DNA from 4 places in the Pseudomonas sp. TS_SC_3 genome. Region 4 is predicted to be linked to each of the others. Evidence: predicted binding sites of a transcription regulator. Region 4 holds the regulator's gene; each other region holds the start of a gene.
The links. Region 4 encodes sigma-54, which starts transcription at its own class of promoters, with help from an activator protein. Its sites were predicted from a motif close to ANTGGCATNNANNTTGCTNT; they were not measured.
Positions count from the first base shown of each region.

Region 1 (5,703 bases), 1.1 Mb from region 4:
CCAGCCCTCTCGCGCAACTCAACGTGCGCCAAAGAACACACGTCATCGCCACTGAAATGCGACCGCAAAGCCGCATCCTTTCTAAACTCTCACCTCAAGCCCTTCGAGCAAAAAGCGTGGCGCGATGTAGCGTTCGTAGTGCGCTTCAGAAAGCAGAAAGAATTCACGATCAATGGCGTCGCGCAGCTCGGGCAAGTTCCACTCACGAAACTCCGGCAATAACACCACACCGTAAGCGTCCAGCTGGCTGATCACCCGCGCACCACGGACAATGAGTTGGTAAGCCCAGCAATAGGCCGATTGCTGCGGAACAAACCGAATTTTGCGCTGCTCCAGTTGCATACGCAGACGATCAGCATCAAACACTTGCAGTTTTGCGGCCATGACCTGCACCAGCAGCACTTCCAAGCGCAGCCAAACGGCGCGTTTTTCTTCGTCGCTATAGCCGTTCCAGTTAATCACCTCATGGTGAAAGCGCTTACAGCCACGGCAAACCAAGTCACCGTAGACAGTGGAGCACAGGCCGACACAAGGGGTTTTGATGCGTTGGTTAGACATAACGAAAGGTATGAACACTGGTAAACAGGCAGGCATCTTAGCCCTTTGTCTAAGGCATATCACCTCTATATAAGAGGGGCCTTTGGCTTAACTTTATCAAAGCTTTCCAGTAGACTCGGCCGGCCTTTTAAAGGCAGCAACGTCCGTTGGAAGCTGTTTTCAAAGCGTCACGAGCACAGTCAATCCTGCAGGTTCGATGTTGGTGCCGATCCTTGAACCACCCTTCAAGTGTCGTCACCAGCCCTCATCCAACCGTCCTGCCGGCGTAAAACTTTGAAAACAGCTTCTGCAAGAAAGCAGCGCAACCTCGGCTGAGCGGCCCATAACGCCACGAAGCGCCTGGTTGGTTGTTTTCTGGATCGCGTCCCGGACAACCCTTTGGGACCACTGATGAGGGTAATAACTGTGCTTGAAGCCTACCGCAAACATGTAGCAGAGCGTGCCGCTCAGGGTATCGTGCCCCAGCCGCTGAACGCCGAACAAACCGCAGGCCTGATCGAGCTGCTGAAAAACCCGCCAGCCGGCGAAGAAGCGCTTCTACTCGACCTAATCACCAACCGCGTGCCGCCAGGCGTCGACGAAGCCGCCTACGTTAAAGCCGGTTTCCTCTCTGCCCTCGCCAAAGGCGAAGCCACTTCACCATTGATCAGCAAGCAACACGCTGTTGAACTGCTCGGCACCATGCAAGGCGGTTACAACATCGCCACCTTGGTTGAGCTGCTTGACGACAGCGAACTGGCTGCCGTGACTGCCGAGCAACTGAAGCACACCCTGCTGATGTTCGACGCCTTCCACGACGTCGCTGAAAAAGCCAAGAACGGCAACGTTCACGCCAAAGGCGTACTGCAGTCTTGGGCTGATGGCGAGTGGTTCAAGAACCGCCCAACCCTGGCCGACAAAATCAGCCTGCGCGTATTCAAGGTCACCGGCGAAACCAACACCGACGACCTCTCCCCAGCACCTGATGCTTGGTCGCGCCCGGATATTCCGTTGCACGCCCTGGCCATGCTGAAAATGGCCCGTGACGGCATCGTGCCGGACGAGCAAGGCGTTACCGGCCCGATGAAACAAATCGAAGCCATGCGCAGCCAAGGCTTCCCGATCGCCTACGTCGGTGACGTAGTCGGTACTGGCTCCTCGCGTAAATCCGCCACCAACTCGGTGCTGTGGTTCTTCGGCGACGACATCCCAAACGTGCCGAACAAGCGCGCGGGTGGCTTCTGCTTCGGCAGCAAGATTGCTCCAATCTTCTACAACACCATGGAAGATGCCGGCGCTCTGCCAATCGAATTCGATGTTTCCAACATGCACATGGGCGACGTGATCGACCTGTACCCGCATGCTGGCAAAGTCTGCAAGCACGGCACCGACGAAGTATTGACCACCTTCGAAATGAAGACCCCAGTACTGCTCGACGAAGTCCGCGCTGGCGGCCGTATCCCGCTGATCATCGGTCGCGGTCTGACCGAGAAAGCGCGCGCCGAACTGGGCCTGGGCCCAACCGACCTGTTCAAGCTGCCTGAGCCACCTGCTGCTAGCACTAAGGGTTTCACCCTGGCGCAGAAGATGGTCGGCAAGGCGTGCGGCCTGCCAGAAGGCAAAGGCGTACGCCCGGGCACCTACTGCGAACCGAAGATGACCACCGTCGGCTCCCAGGACACCACTGGCCCGATGACCCGCGACGAGCTGAAAGACCTGGCTTGCCTGGGCTTCTCTGCTGATCTGGTCATGCAGTCGTTCTGCCACACCGCGGCTTATCCGAAGCCAATCGACGTCACCACCCACCACACCCTGCCGGATTTCATCCGCACCCGTGGCGGCGTGTCCCTGCGTCCTGGCGACGGCATCATCCACAGCTGGCTGAACCGCATGCTGCTGCCGGATACCGTCGGTACCGGTGGTGACTCGCACACCCGTTTCCCGATCGGCATCTCCTTCCCAGCCGGTTCCGGCCTGGTAGCCTTTGCCGCTGCCACTGGCGTAATGCCGCTGGACATGCCGGAGTCGGTACTGGTGCGCTTCAAGGGCAAACTGCAGCCAGGCATCACCCTGCGTGACCTGGTGCATGCCATCCCTTACGTAGCTATCCAAAAAGGCCTGCTGACCGTTGAGAAGAAGGGCAAGATCAATGCCTTCTCTGGTCGCATCCTTGAGATCGAAGGTCTGGACGAGCTGACCGTTGAACAAGCTTTCGAGCTGTCCGACGCCTCTGCTGAGCGCTCCGCTGCGGGTTGCACCATCAAACTGCCGGAAAAAGCCATCGCCGAGTACCTGCGTTCGAACATCACCCTGCTGCGCTGGATGATCAGCGAAGGCTACGGCGATGCCCGCACCCTGGAGCGTCGCGCCCAAGCGATGGAAGCGTGGCTGGCTGATCCGAAGCTGATGGAAGCCGACAAAGACGCCGAGTACGCCGAAGTCATCGAAATCGACTTGGCCGACATCAACGAGCCGGTACTCTGTGCACCGAACGACCCAGACGATGCCCGTCTGCTGTCCTCGGTTCAGGGCGAGAAGATCGACGAAGTGTTTATCGGTTCGTGCATGACCAACATCGGTCACTTCCGCGCAGCCGGTAAGTTGCTGGAAAAAGTCGAAGGCACCCTGCCGACCCGTCTGTGGCTGTCGCCGCCGACCAAGATGGACCAGCATCAGCTGACCGAAGAAGGCTACTACGGCATCTACGGTAAAGCCGGCGCGCGCATGGAAATGCCGGGCTGCTCGCTGTGCATGGGTAACCAGGCACGCGTTGAAGCGAACTCCACCGTGGTGTCGACTTCCACCCGTAACTTCCCCAACCGTCTGGGCGATGGTGCCAACGTTTACCTGGCTTCTGCCGAGTTGGCGGCTGTTGCGGCCATTACCGGTCGCCTGCCGACTGTTGAGGAGTACATGGTCTACGCGAAGGAAATCGACACCATGGCAGCGGACGTTTACCGCTACCTGAGTTTCGATCAGATCGCCGAGTTCCGTGAAGCGGCTGCCAACGCGAATATTCCTGCTCTTCAGGTCTAAGCGCTTGCAGCAATGACAAAGCCCCGCTTCGTGCGGGGCTTTTTCTTTTCTGTCGTGCCAGTCCGCTGGCATATGCCTTGCTTTGCTTGTTCCACCAGGCCTTTCCAACGGCGGAAATGACTGCAATAGACAATGGTGTCGTTCTGATCGCCGACTGAGGTCAGCGTTTGGTACGGCACTTTTTTGTGTGGGCACAGGAAAAGCACGATGAGCGAGCAAGGCACCTGCCACAGCCAAACACCGGAAAAACCCGTACTGAACATCGGTTTTATGGCCTTGAGTGATTCAGCCTCGGTGATTGTCGCAGCCACCCAGGGCTTCGCTGAGAAGTACGGTTTAACCCTGAATCTGCACAGGCAAGCCTCCTGGGCCGGCTTACGCGACAAATTACTCAGTGGCGAGCTGGACGCTGCCCACAGTCTTTACGGCCTGATCTATGGCGTTCAGCTGGGACTGGGCGGAGCACCTGCGACTGACATGGCCGTGCTCATGGGCCTGAACCAGAACGGACAAAGCATCAACCTGTCGCAACCCTTACAAGCCGCCGGAGTGACCAGCGCTGAAGCGCTGTGCCAGCATGTGCACCAGCATGGGGCGCGACTGACCTTTGCCCAGACCTTCCCAACGGGCACCCATGCCATGTGGCTGTATTACTGGCTGGCCAGCCAGGGGATTCACCCGCTACGCGATGTCGACAGCGTGGTGGTTCCACCGCCACAAATGATTGAACACCTTAAAGCTCAGCGTATTGACGGTTTCTGCGTGGGTGAACCTTGGACAGCCAAGGCCGTGGAGGACAATCTCGGCTGTACCCTGACGACCATTCAGGCCATCTGGCCCAATCACCCAGAAAAGGTACTCGGCTGTACCCGTGGTTTTGCCGAACGCCACCCCAATAGCGCTCGCGCCTTGATCATGGCAGTGCTGGATGCCAGCCGTTTTATTGATGAATGCGAAGAAAACCAACGCAGCACGGCGCAGTTACTCAGCGGTGCTGCCTATGTTGATGCACCGCTGTCTGTCATCCAGCCCCGTTTTCTCGGCCACTACCAGGATGGTCTTGGCCATGCCTGGCAGGACAACCATCCGCTGCGCTTTCATGGCGAGGGTGCGGTCAACATGCCCTACCTGTCTGATGCCATGTGGTTTATGACACAATTTCGCCGTTGGGGCCTGCTGCGCAGCGACCCTGACTATCTAGGTATCGCCCGCCAGGTTCAGCAAATTGATCTTTACCGCGAGGCCGCAACAGCGCTCGGTGTGCCGGTTACCGAACCGATGCGCAGCAGCCAACTCGCCGATGGCACCACGTGGGATGGCAGCAATCCAGCGGTATATGCCCGCAGCTTTGCCTTGCACGCGTTAACGGATACAGCAGCCAGCGCAGCTCAGGAGACTCATTAAGATGCTGCGCATTCTATTGATCAATGACACCGCCAAGAAAGTCGGCCGCCTGAAAGCCGCACTGACCGAAGCCGGTTTTGAGGTGATCGATGAATCCGGCCTAACCATCGACCTGCCGGAGCGGGTCGAGGCTGTGCGACCGGATGTGATCCTGATTGACACTGAGTCCCCTGGACGTGACGTGATGGAACAAGTGGTATTGGTCACGCGCGACCAACCCCGCCCTATCGTGATGTTCACCGACGAACACGACCCCGGTGTAATGCGCCAGGCCATTCAGAGCGGCGTCAGCGCCTACATCGTCGAAGGCATCCATGCACAGCGCCTGCAGCCGATTCTGGACGTGGCCATGGTGCGCTTTGAGAGCGACCAAGCGCTGCGCGCCCAGCTGCAGGCACGCGATGCCCAGCTGGCCGAACGCAAGCGCATCGAACTGGCCAAAAGCCTGCTGATGAAAATGAAAAGCTGCGATGAGGAACAGGCCTACACCCTGATGCGTCGCCAGGCCATGAGCCGTCAGCAGAAGCTGGCGCAGGTGGCCGAACAGATCATCGCCATGCACGACATGCTCGGCGGCTAACCACCGCTCCTGTAGCCCGGATGCAGTCCGAGGATTGCGACCCCCGGATTGCATCCGGGCTACGACCTACCAAACTAAGGCTGTACTGCCGAGTTTCATGGCAACTGCTCTAGACAGTACCACTGCGCCCCGCTTATCTTCGCCGC
Region 1 is NZ_CM149586.1:1,258,742-1,264,444, reverse strand. It holds gene AC0J6G_RS06190 (DUF1289 domain-containing protein) at 82-558, opposite strand; gene acnB (bifunctional aconitate hydratase 2/2-methylisocitrate dehydratase) at 964-3,573, shown strand; gene AC0J6G_RS06180 (CmpA/NrtA family ABC transporter substrate-binding protein) at 3,781-4,977, shown strand; gene AC0J6G_RS06175 (ANTAR domain-containing response regulator) at 4,979-5,557, shown strand.
Region 1: a site for sigma-54 is predicted at 3,638-3,657, ahead of AC0J6G_RS06180 (CmpA/NrtA family ABC transporter substrate-binding protein). Genes of this name have one in related genera too.

Region 2 (5,703 bases), 1.0 Mb from region 4:
ACAAACCCTGATTTAGCCATGGCCACCAGGCTGCCGTCCGCTGGGCGGGTGATGCGGAAGGTAATGTCGCCACCGTATTTGTTGAAGTCCATCACGCCGACTTCGAACAGCAATTGGTCGCGAGCATGGGCTTCGGCGCGGTAGGTGGTAGCGAGGTCCGTGACGATGATGCCGGTGCCGTCTTCCTGGGTTTCCTCAATGCCGAACTCAAACAGAAACCGCGCCCGCGCCTCGGAAATCATTGAGATCATTGAGTCATTGCCTAGGTGGTTGGCGGCGTTGATGTCGGTCACCCGCACGGTCAGGTGGGTGCTGTAGCAGAACTGATCTTCGGGGAACTCAAGGTTCAGACGGGCCATTGCTGTATCCGGTATTGGAATAAGGTGGCCAATATTAACCCTGATGTAATGCGTGTTGCAGACGTCCTGCGCTCGATTACTAGGCAGGGTACGGAGGCAGATACCTGCTCCGTGCCTGAGTTGCTTTAAGCCGCGGGGCGTTGCTGGCGCTGGTAGAGAAACTCCAGCACGGCGGTGCGGTAGGCGTGGTAGTGCGGGTCATTGGCCAGGGCCAGGCGATCCCTCGGGCGCGCCAGCTCGACCTTGACGATATCGCCCACGGTCGCTGCCGGGCCGTTGGTCATCATCACGATGCGATCAGACAGCAGCACCGCCTCATCGACATCGTGGGTCACCATCACCACCGTGCTGTGAGTTTCACCAACGATGCGCAGCAGTTCGTCCTGCAGGTGCGCGCGGGTCAGGGCATCCAGCGCGCCGAAGGGTTCGTCCATCAGCAGCACCTTGGGTTGCATGGCCAGGGCGCGGGCGATGCCGACGCGCTGTTTCATGCCGCCAGAAATTTCATTGGGATGCTTGTAGGTGGCGTGGCTCAGGCCAACCATGGCCAGCGCCGCTTCGGTGCGTTCCTTGAGCTGGGCCTTGCTCTCCTTGCCAGCGAAGACCTTTTCCACCGCCAGGTAGACGTTGCCGTAGCAGGTCATCCAGGGCAGCAGGCTGTGGTTCTGGAACACCACGCCGCGCTCCGGGCCAGGGCCGTCGATCTCGCGGCCATTGCAGATCAGCCCGCCTTCACTGGCCTCGAGCAGGCCGGCGATCAGGTTGAGAACGGTGGATTTACCGCAACCCGAGTGGCCGATCAGGGTGACGAACTCACCTTTGGCGATGCTCAGGTTGACGTCGGTGAGGGCCTGGAAGCGGCCTTTCTTGGTGTCGAAATGTTTGCCGACCTGGGTCAGCTCCACGAATTTATCCATGTTGCGGCTCCTTAAACGGGCATTACCAGCTGGCCTGCTTTAACTGGCGTAATCGAAACGTTTGGCCAGCAGCAACAGCAGTTGCTCCAACGCCAGGCCGACCAGGCCGACGATGATGATGGCGATCAGAATGTGTTCGACGTTGAGGTTGTTCCACTCATCCCACACCCAGAAGCCCAGGCCGGTGCCGCCGGTGAGCATTTCTGCCGCGACTATCACCAGCCAGGCCACGCCAATGGCCAGGCGAATGCCGGTCATCAGGTGCGGCAATACGGCGGGAAACAGGATGCGCGTGAGTACCTTGAACTCCGACAGCTTGAGCACTCGTGCCACGTTCAGATAATCCTGCGGCACGCTGGCCACGCCGGCGGCGGTGTTGAGGATGATCGGCCAGATCGAGCTGATAAAGATCACCCAGATCGAAGCCGGGCCAGCCGCTTCGAATACCAGCAAGCCAATCGGCAGCCAGGCCAGCGGCGACACTGGGCGCAGCAGGCTGATGATCGGTGAGAGCATGCCGGCCAAGAAGGCAAAGCGGCCGATGGCAAAGCCCAACGGAATGCCCACCAGCGCCGCCAAACCAAAGCCGATACCGACGCGACCCAACGAATGCAGGATGTTCCAGCCGATGCCCATGTCATTTGGGCCATTGTCATAGAAGGGGTTGGCAAACAGTTCCAGCGCCGCCGCCCAGGTACTGATCGGGCCAGGCAGGCCCTCGCTCTTGGTCGCAATCAGCGCCCACACGCCGATAAACAGCACGATACCCAACAGCGGCGGCACAACCGCCTTGAGCAGGCTGGTCAGCGCCGCCACGCCTGGCAGAGCCAGACGTGGCGCTTTACTGATCGGCGCAGACAACGGCAATGGGGTTTTCAGTGGTGCGTTCATCACGAACCTCCCAATCAGGCTTTAATCGCAAAGGAGTTGGCGTAGGCCGCCGGGTCGGAGCCATTCCAGATGTTGCCATCGATCAGCGTGCTGCTGCGCAGCGAGCTGGCCGGCACGGGGATGTTCAGCGCACTGGCGGCCTCCTTGTACAGTGCAACCTGGTTGACCCCTGCGGCGATGGCGGCATAGTTAGGGTCTTCCTTGATCAGACCCCAACGCTTGAACTGGGTCATAAACCACATGCCGTCGGAGTGATACGGGAAGTTCACTGTGCCGTTTTTGCAGAAAGCCATGGCGTGGTCGTCTTTCCAGCTGTTGCCCAGGCCGTCTTCGTACTGGCTGAGGAAGCGCGGTTCGATCACTTTGACCGGTGCATTGACGTAAGCCTTGCCGGAAATCAGCTTGGCCGTGCTCTTGCGGTTTTCCTCGCTGGCCTCGATAAACTGGCTGGCCTCAAGGATCGACATGATCAGCGCGCGGGCCGCATTGGGGTATTGCTCGATAAAGGCGCGGGTGGTGCCGAGGATTTTTTCCGGGTGATCCGGCCAGATCTGCTGAGTAGTCACAGCCGTGTAACCAATTTTTTCAGCAATCGCCCGCGCGCCCCAAGGCTCGCCGACACAGAAGCCATCCATATTGCCGACGCGCATATTAGCGACCATCTGTGGTGGCGGTACGACGATAGTTTTCACATCGCTCATCGGGTTGATGCCCAGGCTCGCCAGCCAGTAATACAGCCACATGGCGTGGGTTCCGGTGGGGAAGGTCTGGGCGAAAGTCAGCGGGTTACCGCCTTTTTTCACATGCTCGGCCAGTTGTGCGCCATTGGTGACGCCGGCTTCCTTGAGCTGTTTGGAAAGGGTGATGGCCTGGCCGTTCTGGTTCAGGCCCATCAATACGGCCATATCCTTCTGCGGCCCGGCGATACCCAGCTGCGCGCCGTACATCATGCCGTACAGCACGTGGGCGGCATCCAGCTCGCCGGTATTGAGTTTGTCGCGCACCCCGGCCCAAGAGGCTTCTTTGCTCAAGGTGATGCTCAAGCCGTTTTTCTCAGCAAAGCCCTGGGTCGCGGCGACCACCACCGAGGCGCAGTCGGTCAGTGGAATAAAGCCCACTTTCAGCGCCGCCTTTTCTGGCGCATCGGAACCAGCGGCCCAGGCCACGCTGCGCAGCGAGGTGGGTGCGCTCAAGCCAAGTGCAGCGACACCGCCGACGGTGCCGGCGACGGCAATCGAGGTTTTCAGGAAGTGACGGCGGCTGTGCAGGCTTGGGTTCTTCGAATCACGATCAGTCATGGGGTTTGTCCTTCTCTGGCCTTATACGGCTGAAACAAAAAACGGCATCCGTCAGGCTTCTTCTGGAGAAGTCACCTGACGGACGCCGTTGTCCGTGATCTGCGGCTCACCGCCGTTGGTGGGCTGCGATGCAATCGTGAGGGACACAAAGCAAAGGGCTTGCCATGTTTGCTATGGAACCCAGATATGAACGCCGAGGGCGGCTGAGAAATTCGCCTGCGCTCTGGAAGGTTGGTGGCTAAATATTATTAATCAATGGCTTAGCGCATTGATTAAGTCGCGGTTGTCGGGCCGGCGTAACGGCCATGCGCTGCATCACCTGCAAGCAGCGCCTCTGCTGCGGCGTGCGTTGAGCTAAAAGTGTGCAGTCCTGCAGGGTAATTCAGCACTGCGCATCGTCTTAGTGCTTAGCGGTCAAGGCGTCTAACAGGGCAGCCTTAACCCGGTTGTGGGCAGCGTTGCGCTTCTTCAACAAAGTCTCTTAACCAACGCAGCACATGCACGGCCTCCCAGCGCGTGGGGTCGAACAGGGCATAGGCTTGCCCTTCATAACCCACTACATCGAGTGGGCGGTGATAACCGGCGCGTTGCAGCAAGGCCTCAATCTCGGCAAAGCAGGTGTTGAAATGCACGCGGTTAAACGGTGTTTTGTTTTCGGTGACGATGCCTTCCAGCTTTAACTCATTCACGGTGTCTCGGACTTTTTCCAGAGGCATGCGGTTCATGCTGTGTTTGAGCTGCAGAACGTCGAGCATTGGCCTTACTCCGGGCAGTTTGGGTGGGCAGCAACAGGTTGGCGGGTGGCCGTGTGTCAGGATAGCTGAAAAATACTGTACATATAAACAGTATTCGATAATAGTAATCCCACTGCCTATCCGGCAACCACTCGATCATTCTCGCCAACCGCACGCAACGCCAATGGCGACAAGCACCGCAGAGGAGTCACCGATAATGCAACAGATGCTCATGACCGTTGTGCTGTTGAGCTTTTTGGCCGGTTGCGCGCAGCCACAATTGGACCCGCCGCGCGCTAACGGCACCTACCTGGTGATTGAAAATGGTCAGGCCTGGGCTGTGATGGTGGACAACGGCAAGCGCGTGGAAGAGCCAGGCACGGTGGTTGACATGATCAGGCTGCCCAACAAGGGTTCTGCAGTGGCCGCCAGCTATGTGATTGAAACGGCGAATTGTGGGCGCATGCAGTGGTTGAGCGAGCATTCCAGTGCTACAGACGGGGCAACCAGCCGGATGTCACTGCACCGCAGCAACTCGCTGGCCAACAGTAATTGCCTGATTGCCGAGGGCTTGAGCCGGGTGTGGACCGTGTTGGATTACTCAGGCTGAGCTGGATTGCGTTGAGGGGGTAGATTGATGAGGGATTAGGTGCGCATTGCACACCTAATCCCTGGCGTTGCTACACGCTGTCGGCTTTGGCCTTTTTCTCCGGCAGCAGACCATCGGCGCGGAACATCGCCCTGATGCCGCGAATGGCCTGGCGAGTGCGGTCCTGGTTCTCAATCAGGGCAAAGCGTACGTGGTCATCGCCGTAGTCACCAAAACCGATACCCGGCGACACGCAGACCTTGGCCTCCAGCAGCAACTTCTTGGCGAACTCTAATGAGCCAAGATGGGCATACGGCTCCGGAATTTTGGCCCAGATATACATTGAGGCTTTGGGGTTTTCGACCATCCAGCCCAGTTCATGCAAGCCTTTAACCAGCAGGTTGCGGCGCTGGCGATACTGCTCGGCGATATCGCGCACGCATTGCTGATCACCCTCCAGCGCTGCAATGGCCGCGACCTGCAGCGGGGTAAAGGTGCCGTAGTCGTGATAACTCTTGATCCGCGCCAGGGCGTTGACCAGCTCGGGATTGCCGACCATAAAGCCAATTCGCCAGCCGGCCATGTTGTAACTTTTGGACAGGGTGAAGAATTCCACGGCAATGTCTTTAGCGCCCGGCACCTGCATGATCGACGGAGCTTTCCAGCCGTCATAAACAATATCGGCATAGGCCAGGTCGTGAATCACCAGCACGTCATACTGCTTGGCCAGGGCCACCATGCGCTCGAAGAAGTCCAGCTCCACACACTGCGCCGTAGGGTTGGAGGGGAAGCCAAGAATCATCATCTTCGGCTTAGGGATCGATTCACGAATCGCCCGCTCCAGCTCAGCGAAAAAGTCCACGCCGGGAATCAGTGGTACCGAGCGCACCTGGGCGCCGGCGATGACTGCGCCGT
Region 2 is NZ_CM149586.1:1,252,569-1,258,271, forward strand. It holds gene AC0J6G_RS06140 (thioesterase family protein) at 1-359, opposite strand, end outside; gene AC0J6G_RS06145 (ABC transporter ATP-binding protein) at 485-1,276, opposite strand; gene ntrB (nitrate ABC transporter permease) at 1,316-2,167, opposite strand; gene AC0J6G_RS06155 (CmpA/NrtA family ABC transporter substrate-binding protein) at 2,182-3,465, opposite strand; gene AC0J6G_RS06160 (transcriptional regulator) at 3,903-4,220, opposite strand; gene AC0J6G_RS06165 (hypothetical protein) at 4,417-4,809, shown strand; gene alaC (alanine transaminase) at 4,880-5,703, opposite strand, start outside.
Region 2: a site for sigma-54 is predicted at 3,613-3,632, ahead of AC0J6G_RS06155 (CmpA/NrtA family ABC transporter substrate-binding protein). Genes of this name have one in related genera too.

Region 3 (5,703 bases), 510 kb from region 4:
AAACCGGCTGAGAGTCGAGAGTCCATAGCGTACGCTCCCTTAAATCACAATCAGGTCAGCCTGCAGAGCGCCGGCTTGTTTCAGCGCCTCCAGGATGGCCATAAGGTCGGAAGGCGATGCGCCTACCTGATTCACCGCGCGGACGATTTCGTCCAGCGTGGTGCCCGGGCCGAACTTGAACATCGGCTTCAATTCCTCATCAGCGTTGACCTTGGAGCGAGGCACCACCGCCGTTTGGCCGCCGGACAAAGCATCCGGCTGGCTGACAATCGGGTCTTCGGTGATGGTCACAGTCAGGCTGCCGTGGGTTACGGCGGCCGGCTGCACGCGCACGTTCTGGCCAATCACGATGGTGCCGGTGCGCGAGTTGATGATGACCTTGGCGACGGCTTGGCCGATCTCGACTTCAAGGTTTTCCAAAATCGACAAGTAATCGACGCGCTGACCTGGATCGAGCGGTGCGCTGACGCGAATTGAGCCGCCGTCGACGGCTTGAGCGACGCCAGGGCCAAGCAGTTCGTTGATATGGTCGACGATATTCTTGGCAGTGGTGAAATCGGGCCGATTGAGATTAAGCGTCAGGGTATTGCCCTGATCAAAACCGCTTGGCACCGGCCGTTCAACTGTCGCACCGCCGGGAATGCGCCCCGCTGAGGGCACGTTGACGGTAATCCGCGAGCCGTCGCCGCCTTCGGCGTCAAAACCGCCGACCACCAAGTTACCTTGGGCAATCGCATAGACGTTGCCATCAATGCCCTTGAGCGGCGTCATCAGCAGGCTGCCGCCACGCAGGCTTTTGGCGTTACCAATAGAGGACACGGTGATGTCGATGGTCTGACCGGGCTTGGCGAATGCCGGCAAGTCAGCGTGGATCGACACCGCGGCAACGTTCTTCAACTGTACGTTGCCACCGGCCGGCACCTTGATGCCGAACTGCGCCATCATGTTATTGAAGGTTTGCACGGTGAACGGCGTTTGAGTGGTTTGGTCGCCACTGCCGTTAAGCCCCACCACCAAGCCATAGCCGATCAACTGGTTGCTGCGTACGCCCTGAATACTGGCCAGGTCTTTGAGCCGTTCAGCCTGGGCCATTGATGCCAGCAACAGTGCAGCAGCAGCGATGAGGTATTGACGAAGCGTCATGGTGGCCATCCTCAGAACGGCCACATTGGGCTAAGAAAGAAACGGCTCATCCAGCCCGGCTGCGAAGCATCGGCAAACGCGCCAGTGCCCGAGTAGGTGATGCGCGCATCGGCAATGCGGGTCGAGGACACGGTGTTGTCGGTGGCAATGTCATCGGCGCGAACCAGGCCGGCGATCCGTACCAACTCATCGCCGGTATTCAGGGTCATCCACTTCTCACCGCGCACCAGCAGCACGCCGTTGGGCATCACTTCAGCCACCGACACAGTAATCGAACCGGTGAGGCTGTTGCTCTGCCCCGCCGCACCGGAACCATCCGCCGAGCGCGTGGCATCAAAACTGGCATCCAGACCGAGGGTGTCATTGGTCATACCCAATGCGCTAAGACCTGCTAACGGGTTTTTCGGTGATACGGCCATGCCAAACAGGTTCGGCACGCCAAGGTTGGCCGAGCTGTCTTTACTGACCTGGCTGTTGCTGTTCTTACTGGCTTGGGTGCGCTCGTTGAGGGTGATGGTGATGATGTCACCCACCCGGTAAGCCTTGCGGTCGCCGAATAGGCCATTCTCAAAACCGGCTTGGTAAATCGAGCCGTTGTTCTGCGCCGCAGGCAACGGCGTGCGCGGCATTACCGGCGCGTAATAGGGATCGTCCGGCTTAGGCGCGGGCGCCATGCAGCCGCTCAAAGCCAGCGGGCCAAGCAGTGCACTTATGATCATCAGCCGGTTCATATCTACTACCTCATGCGTTGCCTGGGGTGACGTGTTTGAGTGAGCCACGCCTACCCGTCCAAGCGATTCCTTACTGTTAGCAGGATCAAGCCAGCCGCTGCGCGACTAAGCCGCCTTAACCATCAAAGATTTTGCGAAATAAAGCCGAGCATCTGATCCGCGGTGGAAATGACCTTGGAGTTCATTTCATAGGCGCGCTGGGTGGTGATCATGTTCACCAACTCCTCAACCACGCTGACGTTGGAGTTTTCTAGGGTGTTCTGCAGCGTGGTACCCAGACCATTCAACCCTGGGGTGCCGACCTGCGGCGCGCCGCTGGACGCGGTTTCCAGGAACAGGTTGTTGCCGATGGCTTCCAACCCTGCCGGGTTAATGAAGTCAGCGGTCTGCAGGTTGCCAACAATCTGCGGCTGCGGGTTGCCGGCAGTGGTCACCGACACGGTGCCGTCCTCACCCACGGTAAAGGTGCGCACTTCATTGGGCAGCACGATGGCCGGCTCCAGCGCGTAGCCGTTGGACGTCACCACCTGACCATCAGAGTTCAGATGAAAGCTACCATCACGGCTGTAGGACACCGTGCCGTCTGGCAGCAGAACTTGGAAGAAGCCACGCCCGTTAATCGCCATATCCAGCGGTTGCTCGGTGGTTTGTAAGCTGCCTGCGGTGAAGATCTTCTGCGTACCCACCACCCGCACACCGGTACCCAGCTGCAAGCCGGACGGCAATTGGCTGTCTTGGCTGGACTGGCCACCTGGTTGACGACGGATCTGGTACAGCAAGTCCTCAAACTCGGCACGATCACGCTTAAAGCCGGTGGTCGAAACGTTGGCCAGGTTGTTGGAAATGGTGGTCAGGTTCATGTCCTGAGCGGTAAGACCGGTCTTACTGACCCACAGTGCAGGAAGCATATCGATTCTCCTCGGGCGCTGGCTTAACGGCGCCGCGTGCTGGTAATTAGGACATCTGCAAGACGCGCGCCATGGCCGCTGAATTGTCTTCGGCGGTGCGCATCATTTTCACTTGCAGTTCAAATTGGCGAGATAGCGAGAGAATCGCGGTCATCTCTTCCACCGCGTTGACGTTGCTCGACTCAAGAAACCCCGAGGTGATTTCCGTGGTGGCATCGGCCAGCACCGGGCCTTGCCCCTTAAAGCGGATAAGGCCGTCTGAGCCCTTTTCCATCTGCTTGAGATCAGGATTGACCAGCTTCAAGCGGTCGACTTCAGCCAGCACGCTGGGCGCTTCACCGAGCGCACGAATACTGATGGTGCCGTCTTTGCCGATTTCAATTTTCTGCTCAGGCGGTACTGCAATCGGCCCGGCGTTGCCCATCACCGGCAAACCGTTGCCGGTACGCAACATGCCCAGAGCGTCGACGTTCAAGCTGGCGGTGCGCACATAAGCTTCAGTGCCGTCAGGCGCCTGCACGGCCAACCAACCTTTACCGCCGACTGCCACGTCGAGATCGCGCCCCGTTTCCTGCAACGCACCTGGGGTGAAGTCAGTGCCGGGGCGCTCACTCATGGCATATACACGCGCCGGTAAACCGTCACCAAAAATCGGCATGGAACGCGCCTGTTCAAAATCCCGGCGAAAGCCACTGGTAGAGATGTTCGCCAGGTTGTTGGCGTGCGAACGCTGAGCCAGGGTGTTGTTGTGGGCACCAGTCATGGAAACGTACAGCATCTTGTCCATGGTTAATCTCCGAGTTGGGCGCGTTGCCAGTTGCTCTATACACGCTACAAAGCAATGCCTATGCCAGCATTCGAAAAATAATCACAAACCATTGATACGTATGAATTTTAAAAATAAAAAAGCTCCATAAAGGAGCCTTTTTAAAAACCGTGGTGGCGTTTTTTTGCCGCCGGCGACAAGCACTTGCCTGCCGCCGGCGGCGATCATCAACGCAGGTTGATAATGGTCTGGGTGATCGCACTCTCGGTTTCGATGGTTTTAGCGTTGGCCTGGTAATTGCGCTGCGCCACGATCAAGTTAACCAACTGATCAGACAGCTCGACGTTGGAGTCTTCCAACGCGCCGGCCTGAATCGCACCCAAAGTACCGGAGCCTGGTGGGTTACGCACAGGTTCTCCCGAATTAAAAGACTGCACCCACTGTGTCTTACCAACCGGTGTAAGCCCCTGCACATTGGCAAAGTCAGCCAGGATAATCTGCCCCTGTATCTTGGATTGACCGTTGGTGTAGCGCGCGAAAATAACGCCGGTTTCGTCGATTTCCAGCCCGGCCAATTCACCCGTGGTGTAACCATTCTGGCTGACACTGTTGACAGCAAAACTGCTTGAAAACTGAGTTGAGCGACGCAAGTCAATCGTCAGGTTTTCCGGGCTTTGCAAGGCACCATTAGGCCCCCACACGGGTGGAGTGGAATTGTCCGGGGCGGCAGGATTCCAGTTGTTGAGAAGCAAAGTACCGTCGGGATTCACAGTGAAATCGCCGCCCGTGGCCGCTTGAAACTGTCCCGACGGGCTGAATGTTAGCGTTGTACTAAACGGCGCAGTACCAGCTGTATTGTCGAAAACAGGGGGAGGTCCTGGAAGTAGAACACTTTGAGGATTAGTCGGATTACGCCCATCAATTAATACATTCATGGTCCAGCTGTTGAGAGCCGGCGGCGCGTCCTTGACGAAATACTGGGTAAGCACATGCGCATTACCCTGTGTGTCGTAGATATTGGTCGAGGTAGACGAGTTGTAGGTCGTTGGGTCAGACGCATTAAACGGCGTAGTGGCCGGCGCCGCATTGGTGGAGTTGAGGTTGAAGACCTGGGTCATGGTCGATGTGGCCTTCGGGTCCTGGCTTGCAGATTGAATCTGCAAGTCACCCACCACCCCCGTCTGCAGATTGCCGTTAGGGTCAACGGTGTAACCCTGCAGGTTGTAGCCAAAGTTATCGACCAAAAAACCTTCTTTGTCTGTGCCGAAATAGCCGGCACGGGTGTAGCTCAACGCACCGTTGTTATTGACTTGAAAAAAACCATTGCCATTAATCGCCAAGTCCAAGGCATTTTGCGTGTAGTTAATGTTGCCCTGGTTGAACAATTGCGAAACGTTGGCCAGCAACACACCGCTACCTTGTGGGTTTTTACCGGTGCCCAACACAGAAGAGGCATACACATCGGCAAACTCGGCACGTGATTGCTTGAAGCCCGCAGTGCCTGCGTTAGCAATGTTGTTACCCGTGACGTTGAGATCTTTGGTTGCTGAACGCAAACCGCTAAGGCCAATATTGAACGACATAGCTGTCTCCTTGTACCGGCGTAACCGGCGCTGAAATCTGTTAGTTACTGACCGATAACCTGCACTTGCGACAGCGGCACACTGCCGAGCCCCGCGAGGTTCAACATCAACTCGCTGCCACCAAGGACTACGCTGTCGACGTTGGCCGGTAACATGGTGTAAAGCCCCTTGGCCTCGCCGTTATAGGTGGCCTGCGCTTCAAACTTATAAGTACCGGGCGGCATCAGGTTGCCGCTGCTGTCTTTGCCGTCCCAGATAAAGCTGACATTGCCGGCCGCCTGCTCACCCAGGTTGACTCGGCCCACTGCAGAGCCGGCCTTGTCATAGATGTTGACGTAGACATTGCTGCTGCTGGTCGGCAGTACCAGGCTCGCCTTGAAGCTCTCACTGGTATCAACCACAGCCTTGTCCGTAGGTACGATGACCTTACGCCCGACCAGCGAAGAAGCCTGCAGCGCTTGGGACGACTGATAGCCACTCAACAAAGAACCCATGCTGGTGTTGAGTTTCTCGATCCCCTCAACCTGGCTGAACTGCGCGAGCTGAGCGATAAACTCGCCATTGCCTTGTGG
Region 3 is NZ_CM149586.1:714,065-719,767, reverse strand. It holds gene flgJ (flagellar assembly peptidoglycan hydrolase FlgJ) at 1-26, opposite strand, end outside; gene AC0J6G_RS03450 (flagellar basal body P-ring protein FlgI) at 40-1,143, opposite strand; gene flgH (flagellar basal body L-ring protein FlgH) at 1,155-1,874, opposite strand; gene flgG (flagellar basal-body rod protein FlgG) at 1,997-2,782, opposite strand; gene AC0J6G_RS03435 (flagellar basal body rod protein FlgF) at 2,829-3,569, opposite strand; gene flgE (flagellar hook protein FlgE) at 3,776-5,131, opposite strand; gene flgD (flagellar hook assembly protein FlgD) at 5,176-5,703, opposite strand, start outside.
Region 3: a site for sigma-54 is predicted at 3,618-3,637, ahead of AC0J6G_RS03435 (flagellar basal body rod protein FlgF). Genes of this name have one in related genera too.

Region 4 (5,703 bases):
TGATGGTGACGGTTTGGCGACCTATGCCAAATCCTTCGTTGAACGCGGCGAGCTGCTGTCCTACGTGCTCGGCACTTATTCCGGGCGCAAGCTGGGCATGCCCAGCACGGCCAACTCAGGTGGCGTGCATAACCTATTCGTCAGCCACGGCGATGAAGACCAGAAGGCGCTGCTCAAGCGGATGGGGCGTGGTTTGTTGGTCACTGAGCTAATGGGCCAGGGCTTGAATATGGTCACCGGCGACTATTCACGTGGCGCGGGCGGTTACTGGGTGGAGAACGGCGAGATCCAATTTCCGGTGCAGGAAGTCACCATCGCCGGCAACCTGCGTGACATGTTCAAGCAAATAGTCGCGGTCGGTAATGATCTGGAACTGCGCAGTAACATTCGTACCGGTTCCGTGCTGATTGAGCGGATGACGGTGGCGGGTAGCTGACAGTAGCGGCCTGAAAAAAAAGGGGCGATGCACTCACGTGCATGGCCCCTTTTTTATCTAGGCAGGTTACTCGCCTTCGTCGAAGAAGTTGTCGATCAACTCGCGTAACGCCTGCAGCGCTTCGACATCCTGCTCGCCTTCAGTCTGCACATGAACGGCTGTGCCTTTGCCTGCGGCTAGCATCATCACGGCCATGATGCTTTTACCGTCGACCAGGCTGTCAGCACTGCGGCCGATTTTGACCTGACAAGGAAAGCGCCCAGCGACGCCAACAAACTTGGCTGCCGCACGGGCATGCAGGCCAAGCTTGTTGATAATGGTAATTTCGCTGGCGGGCATCGCGGGTAATTCCTTAGCTGAGGTCGCGGTGGCGGATCTGGACGTTTTTCAGGATGGGCTTGAGGGTATCGCCAAGCCGCGTTGCCAGATACACCGAGCGGTGGTGTCCACCGGTACAGCCTACGGCCACTGTGACATAGGCGCGGTTGCTGGCAGCAAAGCGCGGTAGCCACTTGGTCAGGTAGGCGAGGATGTCCTGATACATCTCTTCAACATCAGCCTGGGCCGAAAGATAGTCGATTACCGGTTGGTCGAGGCCGGAGAAGTCGCGTAAGTCCGGTTTCCAGTAAGGGTTGGGCAGGCAGCGCACATCAAATACCAGATCAGCATCCACCGGCATGCCGCGTTTGAAGCCAAAGGACTCAACCAGAAACGCGGTGCCCGGCTCGGGTTGGTTCAGCAGGCGTAGCTTGAGGCTGTCACGCAGCTGATACAAATTGAGGTGAGTGGTGTCGATCTTCATGTCAGCCAGGTCGATGATGGGCCCTAGCAGCAGGCTTTCATCGGCAATAGCTTCTTCTAGCGAGCGACTCTCATTAGTCAGTGGATGGCGCCGGCGGGTCTCCGAGAAACGCTTGAGCAGGGTTTCTTCGTCGGCATCCAGGTAAACCACATCGCACTTGATATGCCGTGCACGCACCTCTTCCAACAACGCCGGGAAACGTTCGAGATGGCTGGGCAGGTTGCGCGCGTCAATCGAAACGGCCACCTGCGGATGCAGCAACTCGGTATGCACTAGCGCGCGCTCTGCCAGTTCAGGCAGTAAGCCGGCCGGGAGGTTGTCGATGCAGTAGAAACCGTTGTCCTCGAGCACATCGAGCGCCGTGCTCTTCCCGGAACCGGAGCGACCGCTGACGATGATCAGGCGCATGTTTAGGCTCTATTGAGTTGGCTTTGAGTGTCGACTACCACCTGATACAGGGCTTCACTGCTTTCGGCTTGGCGCAGACTGGCGCGCACATCGCTGCGATCGAGCATGCTGGCGATCTGCCGGAGCAGTTCCAGGTGCGCATCGGTGGCGGCTTCAGGTACTAGCAGAACAAACAACAGGTCAACGGGGGCGCCGTCGATGGCGTCAAAATCTACGGCGGCGTCCAGGCGCAACAACGCGCTGATGGGAGCCGTACAACCCGGCAGGCGGCAGTGGGGAATGGCAATGCCATTACCAAAGCCGGTCGAGCCGAGTTTTTCGCGGGCAATTAGGCTTTCGAAAATGTCCTGGCCATCCAGGTCGGGCAGTTCGCGCGCCACCAAGTTAGCTATCTGTTCAAGGACACGTTTTTTACTGCCGCCCGGCACGTTCACTAAGGAACGGCCGGGGGTCAGGATAGTTTCAAGTCGGATCATAGGAGATAGGCGACGTCAGCGGGCCATAGCACCCTGTTGACGGTCGAGCTGTTTTTCCTTGTGTTTGATGAGTTGTCGATCGAGCTTGTCGGTCAGTAAATCGATGGCGGCGTACATGTCGTCATGCTCGGCATTGGCGACAACTTCACCGCCTGCAATATGCAGGGTGGCTTCGATTTTCTGCTTGAGTTTCTCGACCTCCATAATGACTTGCACATTGGTGATCTTGTCGAAGTGGCGCTCCAATCGGCCGAGTTTTTCGCCGATGTAGTCGCGTAGGGCGTCGGTCACATCCAGCTGGTGTCCACTGATGTTGACTTGCATACCGCTTTCTCCTTGTTGCCGTGTGTAAGAGGCAGGCGAGAGGCCTGCCGCCGGAACACTGTGGCGTGGAAGGGTCTGACAGATAGGGCCTGGCACGAACGCTGGTTGCTGAGTAGCAGTATGTCTACTTTGCGAAAAAACGTGCCTGGCGTGTTATCTGTCCTGCGAGTTGCCTTCCTTTTCGTACCGCCTTATATCAATCGTTTGCGCTCACTGGAGGGCGCTATTCCGAGGGACTCACGGTACTTTGCGACCGTACGGCGAGCCACTTGAATGCCTTGTGCTTCCAGTAGACCAGCGATCTTGCTGTCACTCAACGGCTTTTTCGCATTTTCCGCGGCGACCAGTTTTTTGATGATGGCGCGGATCGCCGTGGACGAGCATTCGCCACCCTCGGCGGTGCTAACGTGGCTGGAGAAGAAATATTTCAGCTCGTAAATGCCACGTGGGGTGTGCATGAATTTCTGTGTGGTGACCCGCGAAATCGTTGACTCGTGCATGCCTACGGCTTCGGCGATATCGTGCAGAACTAGAGGCTTCATCGCCTCGTCGCCGTAATCGAGAAAGCCGCGCTGGTGCTCGACGATCTGCGTGGCAACCTTCATCAGGGTTTCGTTGCGGCTTTGCAGGCTCTTAATAAACCAGCGCGCTTCCTGCAGTTGGTTGCGCATAAAGGTGTTGTCCGCGCTTGAGTCAGCGCGCTTCACAAACCCTGCGTACTGCGCGTTGACCCGCAGGCGCGGCATGGATTCCTGATTGAGCTCCACCAGCCAGCGCTCGTTGTGCTTGCGCACAATCACATCGGGCACCACGTACTCCGGCTCACCGGACTCGATCTGCGAGCCAGGGCGCGGGTTGAGGCTTTGGATTAAATCAATAACCTGACGCAGCTCGTCTTCCTTGAGCTTCATGCGGCGCATCAGCTGGCCGTAATCGCGGCTGCCGAGTAGGTCGAGGTAATCGCTGGCCAAGCGTTGAGCTTCACTCAGCCACGGAGTGCTTGCCGGTAGCTGACTCAGTTGCAGAAGCAGGCACTCGCCCAGGTTGCGTGCAGCGATGCCGGTCGGCTCGAACTGCTGGATGCGGTGCAGCACGGCTTCGACTTCGTCGAGCTCGATGTCCAATTCCGGATCGAAGGCCTCGACCACTTCCTCCAGGGTTTCTTCTAAGTAGCCCTGCTCGTTGATACAGTCGATCAGGGTGACGCCGATCAGGCGATCCTTATCCGACATCGGCGCCAGGTTGAGTTGCCAAAGTAAATGGCTTTGCAGGCTCTCACCGCTGGAGGTGCGGGTGGTGAAGTCCCACTCATCGTCATCACTGGCGCTGCTCGGCAGGCTGCTGGCGCTGGTCTGGTAGATGTCTTCCCAGGCGGTGTCGACCGGCAGTTCGTTGGGAATGCGCTCACCCCAATCACCTTCTTCCAGGTTGTCCACGGTTTGCGTGGCTTCCTGATAGTTGGTTTCCTGATAGGGCGCTTCGGGCTGTTCGCTCGGGCTGGCGCTTTCTGCGCCATCGGCCATGGGGTCCGAATTGTCGAAATCATCGCCGTCTTCCTGGCGTTCGAGCATCGGGTTGGACTCCAAGGCCTCCTGGATCTCTTGTTGCAGATCGAGGGTGGAGAGTTGGAGTAGGCGGATGGCCTGTTGCAGCTGCGGTGTCATCGTCAGCTGCTGGCCCATTCTCAGGACTAGCGATGGTTTCATTGCAGGCCTTATTTACTGGCGTCTATGCGCAATCCACTACAGGGCGTTTTAAAAATCGCCACTTGGAAGCAAATAATATGCCTAAGTTTAGGGGCTTTGCCTAGCAGGTCGTTGAAAACTACCTGTGTTAACGATCCAGCGTTAAAAGCAGGCGTTGGATGCGCATGTACAGCGCGTGTGCTCGGCTTTTGACCCGCCACTTCACCCGGCAGGCCAGTGCGCGGGTGTTAAATCGTTTCGCCTGTTCTGCTTACGCTCTAAAGCGCCTGCTGGCGGCTTAGAGCGGCGGTGGTTACAGCCGGAATTCATGCCCCAGATACACTTCTTTGACGGTTTGGTTGGCCAGGATAGTTTCGGCATCACCTTCGGCGATCAGTTGGCCATCGCTAACGATGTAGGCGGTTTCGCAGATATCTAAGGTCTCGCGCACGTTATGATCGGTGATCAATACACCGATGCCCTTGGCTTTGAGGTGGTGGATGATCTGTTTGATGTCGCCCACGGAAATCGGGTCAACACCGGCGAACGGCTCGTCGAGCAGGATGAACTTGGGGTTGGTTGCCAGGGCGCGGGCAATCTCCACGCGGCGGCGTTCACCACCGGACAGGCTCATGCCGAGGTTGTCGCGGATATGGCTGATATGGAATTCCTGCAGCAGCCCCTCAAGCTCCTTGCGCCGTGCAGCGCCGTCGAGGTCTTTGCGGGTTTCCAGGATGGCCATGATGTTGTCGGCCACGCTGAGCTTGCGGAAAATTGAGGCTTCCTGCGGCAGGTAGCCAATTCCGGCGCGCGCGCGGCCATGCATGGGCTGATGGCTGACGTCGAGATCATCGATCATCACGCGGCCCTGATCGGCCTGTACCAGGCCGACGATCATGTAGAAGCAGGTGGTCTTGCCGGCCCCGTTAGGGCCAAGCAGGCCGACAATCTGCCCGCTGTCGATACTCAGGCTGACGTCGCGCACAACCTGGCGGCCTTTATAGCTCTTTGCCAGGTGTTGGGCTTTCAATGTGGCCATTATTACTGCGCCTGCTGGTCGGCTGGTTTGTTCTTCGGCTGGATCACCATGTCGATGCGCGGACGTGGCGCGGTGACGTTGGTGCCTGTGGCACGGCCGGCGTTGACGATTTGGCGCTGGGTGTCGTAGACGATTTTTTCGCCTTCGAAGGTGTTGCCTTCCTGAATCACCTTGGCCTGATCGATCAGTACCACGCGCTCGTTGGCCATAAAGTACTGGATGGTCAGGCCGTAGGCCTTGACGATCTGCTTGTCGGCTGACGGCAGTTGCTCGTAGTAGGCCGGCTTGCCGACGGAGGTAAATACCTCGACATCGCCTTGGGCATTCTGGGTGATGGTCACGGTGTCGCCAGTGACCTTCATGGTGCCCTGGGTGATGACGACATCACCGCGATAAACGGCCACGCCTTGTTTGTCATCCAGTTCCGCGCTGTCAGCCTGGATACGGATCGGCTGTTCACGGTCGGATGGCAGGGCCCAAGCGCTAACACTTCCGAGTGCGGCGCTGAGGCTGAGTAGTAGGGGGAGGGTGTT
Region 4 is NZ_CM149586.1:204,385-210,087, forward strand. It holds gene pmbA (metalloprotease PmbA) at 1-436, shown strand, start outside; gene AC0J6G_RS01050 (HPr family phosphocarrier protein) at 503-775, opposite strand; gene rapZ (RNase adapter RapZ) at 789-1,646, opposite strand; gene ptsN (PTS IIA-like nitrogen regulatory protein PtsN) at 1,649-2,122, opposite strand; gene hpf (ribosome hibernation-promoting factor, HPF/YfiA family) at 2,138-2,446, opposite strand; gene AC0J6G_RS01070 (RNA polymerase factor sigma-54) at 2,638-4,152, opposite strand; gene lptB (LPS export ABC transporter ATP-binding protein) at 4,445-5,170, opposite strand; gene lptA (lipopolysaccharide transport periplasmic protein LptA) at 5,173-5,703, opposite strand, start outside; gene lptC (LPS export ABC transporter periplasmic protein LptC) at 5,702-5,703, opposite strand, start outside.